2 regions of the Corynebacterium sp. LaCa_282 genome follow, and region 2 is predicted to be linked to the other one. Evidence: predicted binding sites of a transcription regulator. Region 2 holds the regulator's gene; the other holds the start of a gene.
What was found. Region 2 encodes LexA, which represses DNA repair genes until DNA is damaged. Its sites were predicted from a motif close to CGAACANNTGTTCG; they were not measured.

Region 1 (5,186 bases), 480 kb from region 2:
ACTTTGGTCAGCCGCACATTATCGTGCGCTTCATGGCGCTGCGTAAGCCTTCCGACGCCAAGCAGGGCCGTTTCTACGGCATCACCTGGATGGGTCTTTCCGTCATCGGCGCTATCTTCGTTGCGCTTACCGGTACCGTGTACTTCACCCAGTTCGGTGAAACCATCACTGACCAAGAAAACTTCGAGACCATCTTCTTGGATATGGCTCAGGCCATGATGCACCCATTGCCTGCAGGTTTCGTCTTGACCGCAGTTCTGGCAGCGATCATGTCCACCATGTCTTCCCAGATGCTCGTGGTGTCCTCTTCCCTGATTGAGGACCTCTACCTCATCATCGCAAAGCGCAAGCCTTCCGAGGGCGTTCTGATTAACCTGTCCCGTACCGCCGTTGTGGCCATCGCGGTTATCGCCGCACTCCTGGCTATCAACCCGTCCGACTCCATTCTTGGCCTGGTCGGCTTCGCATGGGCTGGTTTCGGTTCCGCATTCGGTCCGCTGGTCATCCTGGCTCTGTACTGGAAGCGCCTCAACGCAACCGGTGCAATCGCCGGTATGGTTACCGGTGCAGTCGTCGCCATCGGTTGGGGCATGTCCCCGCTCGGCGATTCCCTCTACGAGATGGTTCCGGGCTTCTTCTCCGCACTCATCGTCACCGTTCTGGTCACCTTGGCTACCAAGCAGCCAGACCAGGAGGTCTTGGACGAGTTCGAGGAAGCCGAGAAGCTTGCCAAGCTCGTTGAGAAGGACGACTCCCTGGACTTCGAGGAAGCAGCAGAAAAGGTTTCCGATAACAAGTAGGAACCTTCCCGCACCTCGCGGAGTCCAATAGGACATGAAGTCCTATTACCTGGCCGCGCTATCATGCATAACCGCTCTCGTTATCGCATGGTATGCGTGGCCTTTTCCGCGTTTTGATGTCTCCACCGTTCCATCCCGCGCGGAATTGCAGGGCTACGACCGCGACGAGTTCGGCGGTTGGCAGCCCAACGGTGCATGCACCACGCGTGAGGCCATCATGGAGAACCAAGCCAGCGAGGCGTTCGCAGACTGCCGGCCGCAATCCGGCACGCTCTATGACCCCTACGCGGGCGAGATGATTTCAGCCACCTCCTCTATTGAGGTCGACCACATCTTCCCACTTTCTGCCGCCTTTGACATGGGTGCCGCACAGTGGGACCAAGACACCAAGATCCGCTTTGCCAACGATCCCCTCAACTTGGTGGCGACCAGCCGGAAGCTCAATCAGGAAAAGTCTGATTCCCTCCCCTCTGAGTGGTTACCGCCCGCTAACCGCTGCGATTACTCGCGGCGCCTCGCAAAAATCGCGCGCAAGTACGAGTTACCGTTGCCCCGCGCGGATGTCCGTGCAATGAGAAGGCAATGTCGGTTCGATTTCTAGCAGTTAAATTGATTAGGGTGAACAAGGCAACTTTTCTTAACTGAAGGGCATCCTCCATGACTACTTTGTTCATCTTCCTGCACGTGGCAGCGGCCATCGTTTTGCTCGGCCCCGTGTGCATTTCCACCTCCATCTACCAGACCCAGCTGCAGGGCGCAGCGCAGGGCGATAAGACTGCCCTCGGCGCCGCCCGCAACCTGCACAACATCACCAACACTTACGGCTACATTTCCGCCCTCGTGCCGGTCCTTGGCCTTGCAGTGTTCCTGTCTGATATTGAAACCTTCAAGAGCCAGGTCAACTTCCACATCGCCATCCTCGTGGCCATCATCGCGTGGTGCCTGCTCTTCTTCCTCATCCTCCCTAAGCAGCGCACGGCGCAGGCAGCCCTAGAATCCGGCGATACCGCCAACCTGGGCTCCATCAAGAAGTCCCTGTCCGCTTTCGGCGGCGTCTTCAACCTCCTGTGGATCATCTGCCTTATCCTGATGTACATCTAGGAAGCCATTTACTCTCCGGGGACAGTGTCATCGCTGTCCCCTTTTTCATGCGTGGACTCCTCTCTGAGCTCTTCTTTTAGTTGCTGCGCATCTGCGTGCGCATTCTCCCGCCGCTTCTGCGTGGCCTGCGCTACCGTCTGCGCCCACCTGCGGTTCTTCGGCGCCAGCGGTCCGCTCGCGGAGTCGTAGACCCACGTAGAGTCATCGAAAAGCCAGACGATGTCCCCACTTATCGGGTCCTTGATATAAAACGCCCTCCCATCGGTCTTTATATTGTGATGGTGCTGGCACAGGCAAGTGAGGTTTGCCGCCGAGGTCGGCCCACCATCTGCAAAGTCGTGCCGATGGTCCATCTGGGACGCCACCGCCGGCCGCGTACAGCCTGGCCACCGGCACGTGCCATCCAAGCCCTCTACAAACGCCCGGATATCTGGCGGAGTCACATAATTCGGGCTCTCCGCCTGACCGGCCTTCTCCATATCCCTTGTCGTTGTCGCGCGAGCCTGTAGGTCATCCGCGGTCTCCGGCGATACCCAGCCTAAGTTCTGTACAAACGCGGGCGCATCCGGCAGGTCGCAGCGATACATATTCAACACGACCTTGGCCTTCGCCTGCGCCTTTCCAGTCAGCAGCTCCACTGCGGCCTCAGCCATCGTGAGGTCCTTGTCCGTAGCGATATCCCGAATATTGTGGTCGATTATCTCCGCGGTTTCCAACCCGACGTCCAGGCAAACCGCGGCCCACTCCCCGCCTGTAGGTTCAACGCTATATGCTTGCTTGCGGCGCGGATCCCGCGCGGCAATGGAGGGATCGAGGCGCACGATGAGCTCGCGCAGCTTGCGGCGGAGATTGCGGTGCGAGGGCAGCTTTTGATTGGGACGGGTTGGGGTCAAGTAGTTGGTCAGGGCGTCATCGATAGTGAATTTCTTCTCCGCATCAATGGCGCCGAGTTTGGCTAGGGTTTGGTCAATCGTAGTGAGTCGGTCTAAATCTAAATGGAAATGCTGTTCTTGCCGAGCGCGCAGCCGCGGCAGCTCTTTTAATCGCTCGAAGGCGAAAATAATATTTCTAATGCGGGACTGACGCGCCCCGGTTAAATCAGACAGGGATTGGCTAATAATTTCGATATCGTCATCTGAGCCAGGATGAAGCTTCTCCCAGAACTGGTACTCCGCTTTCCTAATTTCCGTAGCTGCACGGGAGGTAGAATTTTCTGGATTGGTATTGGCATAATATGGCGCATTCATGGACTTTCTTTCGAGAGATTTACTAGAACATGCTTTCGCCATACACCATACAAAACCGCCCCGACACGCTACCCCCGTTTATAGTAAAAGCGCAGGTCACAGGGCATGAAAAAAGGGCCTCTAAAAAGAGGCCCTTTGGAGGTTTAATTAGTCGCGGAAGCGACCACCGTGCTTGCGGCCACCGCCGCCGCCATCACGGCGAGGCGGGCGACCGGTATCCTTCTGAATCTTGATGAGCTGGCCAGAAATCCGGGTATCCTTCAGGCGGTCCAGCACAGCCGGGTCCATGTTCTTCGGCAGGTCCACGAGCGTGTGCCCCACCGCAATGGTGATGCGCCCGAAGTCCTTGGCAGACAGGCCACCTTCGTTGGCGATTGCACCGACGATGGCACCCGGGCGGACATTCTGGCGCTTGCCGACGTCCAACCGGTACGTCTCAAAGTCACCATCCGGCCGCTTGGAGCCGCCGCGGTTCTTGCCGCCACCCTTGAAGTCACGGTCGCGCTTGCGGTCATCGCGATCGCGGCGGTCCTTCTTTGGCTTGGGCAAAGGCTTGTCTTCCAATAGGAAGTTCTTGCCACCCTGGTGCATGACGGCCAAGGCCGCGGCGATGTCATCCATCGCGACGTCATTGTCTTCCGAGTACTTGCGCACCAAGTTGCGGAAGAAATCGGCCTGCTTGTTGTCCATGGACTGGGTAATGGCCTGCGCAAACTTTTCCTTGCGCTTCTCATTGACCTCATCGACGGACGGCAGATCCATCTCTTCGAGGCGGGCGTTGGTCACGCGCTCGATGGAGCGCAGCATGCGGCGCTCGCGCGGGGTGACGAACAGGATTGCCTCACCGGAGCGACCGGCACGGCCGGTGCGGCCGATGCGGTGCACGTAGGACTCGGTATCGTTCGGGATGTCGAAGTTCACCACGTGGGTGATGCGCTCCACGTCGAGGCCACGCGCGGCGACATCGGTAGCGACGAGGATGTCTAGGCGGCCATCCTTGAGCTGGTCGACGGTGCGTTCGCGCTGCGCCTGGGCGATGTCGCCGTTAATGGCAGCGGCGCTGTAGCCGCGATCGCGCAGGGCCTCGGCCACCTCCTCGGTCTCGTGCTTGGTGCGGCAGAAGACGATGATGGCGTCATAGGTAATGACCTCGAGGATGCGGGTGAAGGCATCCATCTTTGCGCGGTGCGGAATCAGCAAGAAGCGCTGCTTGATGTTGTCGTTGGTGCGACGCTCGGACTTAACGGTTACTTCCGCCGGGTTGTGCAGGTACTGCTTGGACAGACGGCGGATGGCGTTAGGCATGGTGGCGGAGAAAAGCGCCACCTGCTTGCGGTCCGGGGTGCTTTCCAGGATGCGCTCGACGTCTTCCTGGAAGCCCATGTTCAGCATCTCATCGGCCTCATCGAGGACGAGGAACTGCAGCTGGGACAGGTCAAGCGAACCCTTTTCCAGGTGGTCGATGACGCGACCCGGGGTACCCACGATGACCTGGGCGCCGCGGCGCAGACCAGACAACTGGATGCCGTAGGCCTGACCACCGTAGATGGGAAGAACCTCGATGCCTTTGAGGGTTTCCGCGAAGGATTGGAAGGCGTCTGCAACCTGCAGGGCCAGCTCGCGGGTAGGCGCGAGGACGAGCGCCTGCGGGTGGCGCGCCTGCGGGTCAAGCTGGGACAAGACCGGCAGCGCGAAGGCTGCGGTTTTGCCGGTACCGGTCTGTGCAAGGCCCACGACGTCGCGGCCTTCCATCAGGATCGGGATAGTTTCTGCTTGGATGGGGGACGGCGTGGTGAAGCCTACTTTCGCAACGGCTTGCAGAATTTTATCTGGCAGGCCGAGGTGCTCGAACCCCTGGGAGTTGTCGTTGGCCGAGTCCTTGGACTCAGCGCCGGTGCCCTCAGAAGTATTCGCAGCCCTGGTGTCCTGGTTGACACCTTGCGAGTTGTCCTGAGATTCCGACTTATTAAAATCTTCCGGCTCGTTTACGCCGCCGGTGGCGTTATCGGTAATGCTCATTGCTCGTCCAACCCTACGC
Region 2 (5,186 bases):
CTTGATGCCGCGACCCACGACATCCCTTGCAGCCTCCACGACCGGGCTATAATCCCCGGCCGCAGCGGCGCGCTCGAGGGCGAGGCCGTCCTGGCCGGTCAGCTGCCCCAGTTCGAAACCGTTGGGTTTGATGAGATCCGGGGCGGCGGTAGCGAGCTGCTTGGCGATGGCCTTCATCGGAGCATCAGAGGTATCCACGGCGATGCGCGCCTGCGGGGCGGCAGTGCGGATCTCCTTGATGAGGTCGGTATACCAGCCGGCGTCAACACCCTTGGGCAGCGATCCGGCAAGGGCTACCCAATCGGCGGATTGGGCGTGGTGAGTAAGGGTGGAAATGAGGTGGTTTTGGGTGGCATCGGAAAGCAGCGGGCCAGGGCCGTTGACCTTGGTGGTTGTGCCATCTGGCTCGGTGATGGTGGTATTGACGCGGACGCCACCGTCCATGTCCACGTGGGCGTAGGGGAGGTGGACCTCCTGGATGAGGTTCATGAACGGATCGGCCGCGCGGGAGGGGAAGAGGGCCAGGGTTTCTTTCCCGGCGAGGTGCACGGCGCGGGCGACGTTGACGCCTTTGCCGCCGGCGACCTGGGTAACACTGGCGGCGCGGTGGACATCGCCTGAGGTCAGTTGCTGATTGAGCGCCAGGGTGGCGTCAATGCTTGGGTTTGGGGTGAGCGTGAGGATCATCGAGAACTTATCCCTTTCGCAGAGTGCGTATATTGGGGGCCACACGCAGTCGGTCCGGTTGAAACTCGCGCTTAAGCCCGCCGTAAATGTTTATTCTTGCCCGATTGTGTTGGAAAGTCAATAGAAACCGTGTGGCATACATTGCATTTCTGTTGGATTTGTGATGATCTGGAAATAAATAAGCCGCTATCTTCGAAGGAAGTATCGCCATGGAAAATACGCTTCAGTCCACTGTTAAAGGAACCGGCGTTGTCGCTGGAGTTGCCTATGCAGAAGCCGTATGGGTGCGCCCCCGCCCGGACCTGCCCACTGAAGGAAGTATTGACCAAGAGGCCAGCAGCGAAGCCGAATACGATCGCTTCCTCGAGGCAGTCGATGTCGTCGCCAGCCGCTTGGAAAACCGCGCCGCAGCCGCCGAGGGCCAAGCCTCGGAAGTGCTGACCGCAACCGCCGGCATGGTCAAGGACCGCGGGTGGCACAAGGCCGTGCGCAAGAATATTCGCTCGGGCAAGAATGCCGAGTTCGCCACGGTGGGAGCCACGGATAAGTTCGTCACCATGTTTGAGGCGGCCGGCGGCGTCATGGCCGAGCGCACCACCGATCTGAAGGACGTGCGCGACCGCGTCATCGCCCAGCTGCGCGGCGAGCAGGAGCCTGGTTTGCCCATGGTGGAGGGCCAAGCGGTGCTTTTTGCCGATGACCTCGCGCCCGCCGATACCGCCACCCTGGATACCGCGCATATTCGCGCGCTCGTTACCGAGCTGGGCGGGCCCACCAGCCACACCGCGATCATCGCCCGCCAGCTCGATATTCCGTGCATCGTCGCCGTGGGAAATAAGCTGCGGGAGATTGAAAGCGGCACGCTGGTCTTCGTCGACGGTGCGCTTGGAACCGTGACGCTGGGTGCGGACGAGGAAGAATCCACCAAGGCGGTCGCGGAATACCGCGAGCGCGCCGCCCGCGTTGCCGAATGGACTGGACCAGCGCAAACCAAGGACGGCCACCGCGTGCAGCTTTTGGCCAACGTGGCCGACGGCAACGCCGCCCGCATTGCCTCCGACTCGCAGGCAGAGGGGATTGGCCTCTACCGCACGGAGTTGTCGTTCCTGTCCGCGAGCGAGGAGCCTTCCGTTGACGAGCAGGCAAAAATCTACAAGAAGGTCTTTAACGCCTACCCCAATTCCAAGGTCGTGGTGCGCACCTTGGATGCTGGCTCCGATAAGCCGATTTCTTATGCCACGTTGTCATCTGAAGAGAACCCGGCGTTGGGTGTGCGCGGTCTGCGCATTGCCCGCGATAACGAGTCCCTGTTGACGCGCCAGTTGGACGCCATCGCCCAGGCCGCGGAGTCCCGCGGCGACGATGCCGAAACCTGGGTCATGGCACCGATGGTGGCGACGTCGAAGGAAGCCCAGTGGTTTGCGGAGCTGTGCCGGGAGCGCGGCCTGACCGCGGGCGCGATGATTGAGGTGCCCGCAGCAGCGCTGATGGCAGATAAGATTATGCCGCATCTGGACTTCGTATCCATCGGCACCAATGACCTCACCCAGTACACGATGGCCGCTGACCGCCTGTCACCGCAGCTTGCGTACCTCACCGACCCCTGGCAGCCGGCCGTGCTGCGGCTTATCCAGCACACCTGCATTGCGGGGCACGAATACAACGTACCGGTTGGCGTGTGCGGCGAGGCCGCGGCCGATCCGCTATTGGCCTGCGTATTGACCGGCCTAGGCGTCAACTCCTTGTCTGCTGCATCGACCGCAGTCGCCGGCGTTGGTGCCCAATTGGCCGAGCTGACCTTTGACCAGTGCCAGCAGCTTGCCGATGCCGCCCTCAACTCCGAAGGCCCCTCCGCCGCCCGCGCCGCAGCGATGGAGCAGATAGAAAAGTTCAACTAACGGCAAAAGGTCTCGCCCTCCCTGCCTCGGTGAGAAATGGCACCGGGGTAGGGAGGGCGAAGTCGTGCGCATGCTGGAGCTATTCGCTGGCGAGCACGACATCGATCTCTCGCTCGCGCAGGGCATCGACGAAGGATTCCGGCGCGCCGGAATCGGTGATGACGACATCGATATCTGCAATGGAGGCGAAGCTCACCAGGTAGTCGTTGCCCAATTTGCTGGAATCACACATGACCACGACCTTGTGGGCATTCGTGACGAAGGCGGATTTGATGGCTGCTTCTTGGGAATCGGCTGTCGACAAGCCGTGATCGAGGGTCAACGCATTGGTACCGATGAAGGCGACATCGGCGCGCATGAGCGCCATGGTGCGCAGGGCGGTATCGCCGACGACGGCCTGGGTGATAGCGCGTACGGTCCCGCCGAGGAGCTGGACATCGGGAACGCCGCTATTGGCTAGCGACAGTGCGATGGGCAGGCTATTGGAGACGATATTGAACTGCGCCTGCGGGTATTGCTGGCTAATGAGCTCGGCAAAGGTATTAATCGTGGTGCCGGCGTCCAGGAATATGCTGCCGCCGCCAGGGGGAAGGAAGTCGAGCGCGGCGTGCGCGATGGCGGCCTTGGCCCCAGATGCGGAACGCTGGCGGGTATCGAGGGTGAGCTCCGCGGTCTGGAAGGCTTGCGAAGCCACGGCGCCGCCGTGAACGCGGTGGACAACGCCCTCACGATCCAGTACGGCTAGGTCGCGCCGAATGGTTTCAGCAGTCACCTCGAAACGCTCTGATAAATCGGTTACGTTAACGCGACCCTCAACTGCAGTTTGGGATGCGATCTGGCGGCGTCGCTCCTCTGCGTACACGGACCCTCCTTGCTCCTCGCCTTCGGCCGGGCGGTTACTCCATCTGCGAATGCAGGCGCTCGGTGAAAGCTAACTGATGTGGGATTTCTCCCTCCATTGTGTCAAAATTCGGCGGTAATCGGACGAAAACAAAAATTAAGATGTGCGCTGTTGTCTGGTTTGGGATAAAAGCGCAGGTCAGTCAGCTTTATTTGCCCTAGTTGAAAGCCAACCCTAGTAGCGCTTAACTTACGGATCCGTTATTTCGGGGGTGCTTTTTCAATAAGTCCCGCGCGCTTAAGTTGGCTTTTAGGGCGTGGTTGCGAGGGAGAACAGGCGTGGAATGCGTTAAAACTCGTATGCCCCTGCTCCCTACGCGGGGAACAGGGCAGCGTACGAAGTGCAAAGAGCGGGTTTCAAGAAAGCGGGCGCAGAGTGCCGGTGGCGACAACAACCGCAGGCGAAAACTCGCGTGCGGCTTGATTAAAGTAGCTTGCTGGGGCCTAGAGTTTGCGGAAGACGGATACTACCTTGCCCATAATTTCCGCATCATCGCCGTTGATGGGCGGATAGGCATCGTTGTGCGGAAGGAGCCATACGCCAGAGGAATCGCGGTGGAATTCCTTGACGGTGGCCTCGGAGCCATCGAGAAGCGCGGCGACAAACTCGCCTTCCTCAGCCACCGATTGCGACCGGATGATGACCCAGTCGCCGTTGAGGATGCCGGCATCCTGCATGGAATCGCCCACGACCTGCAGCATATAAAGCTCTCCTCCGCCGACGACCTCGTCTGGCATGGGGAAATACGTGTCGATATTTTCCTCTGCAGTGATTGGTGCACCGGCGGCGATGCGGCCAACGACGGGAATATAAGCTACGGCGGCAGACTCTTCAGGGCCGCGGGCAGAGGTATCGGGGACGTCCTTAGCCTTGCGGCCCGGCTTCTTTTCGGCGTCGTCAGTGTTGAGGTGGCGTACGTCGACCGCGCGGGGTTTATTGGGATCGCGGCGCAAGAAGCCCTTTTCCTCCAGTTGCTTGAGCTGATAGGCCACGGACGAGGTGGATTGCAGGCCGGCGGCGTCACCAATTTCGCGGATGCTGGGCGGGTAACCGCGGAGCATCACTGCATCGCTGATGACGTTAAGGATGCGGCGTTGCCTTTCGGAAAGGGAGGCGTAATCGTTCTTTGCGGTGCTTGCTTTCTTGCGGCCCATGTGCGGCTCCTAGCTAAGGGGTCTGAGGTTCTGCGTTCATAGCTTGAAAAGGGACTGGGTGACACCTGCGTGCCATAACTCATTTGTAGCACGAAAAGTACAAGCGTTCGAGATTTACGCGAAAAACTGGACAGGTTTTCGAAGTGGTGCTATAAATCGAACATAGAAACAATCTCGAACACAGGAGCGACATTGAGCTCTTGTTGTGTCAAGGGGCCGCTTTAGACTTACGGCGGTCGTCGAAAGGAAAGCAATGTCTCAACTACTTCACTCTCGCAATAACATGGTCAAACAGCGCGCGGCACGTCCACAGATCGTCCCTTCAGCCGCTATTTGGGATATTGATGATCAAAGCTGGGGCGTGCAGCATTCTCCTTCCGAAAAGGGGGAAATCAGGACTTTAAATTCCGTATATCGAACGAACCGTGAAGGTTATTCGAATACGTGGACTGATGAACGTTCCTTACCTGATTTCGCGAACAGGCCGATGGAAGAAGACGATGCGCATAGTTCGCGCAAGAATTACCTCCTCGGTGCAGTATTTGG

Region 1: ACP8KU_RS06885 (HNH endonuclease signature motif containing protein) is a predicted target of LexA. The motif match lies at 3,173-3,186, and genes of this name have one in related genera.

Annotation. Positions count from the first base shown of each region.
Region 1 is NZ_CP191095.1:1,469,965-1,475,150, forward strand. Features, by position in the region: gene putP (sodium/proline symporter PutP) at 1-800, shown strand, start outside; gene ACP8KU_RS06875 (HNH endonuclease family protein) at 835-1,401, shown strand; gene ACP8KU_RS06880 (hypothetical protein) at 1,458-1,901, shown strand; gene ACP8KU_RS06885 (HNH endonuclease signature motif containing protein) at 1,910-3,148, opposite strand; gene ACP8KU_RS06890 (DEAD/DEAH box helicase) at 3,296-5,167, opposite strand.
Region 2 is NZ_CP191095.1:990,932-996,117, forward strand. Features, by position in the region: gene ACP8KU_RS04620 (1-phosphofructokinase family hexose kinase) at 1-687, opposite strand, end outside; gene ptsP (phosphoenolpyruvate--protein phosphotransferase) at 897-2,585, shown strand; gene ACP8KU_RS04630 (DeoR/GlpR family DNA-binding transcription regulator) at 2,665-3,447, opposite strand; gene lexA (transcriptional repressor LexA) at 3,930-4,640, opposite strand; gene ACP8KU_RS04640 (hypothetical protein) at 4,894-5,186, shown strand, end outside.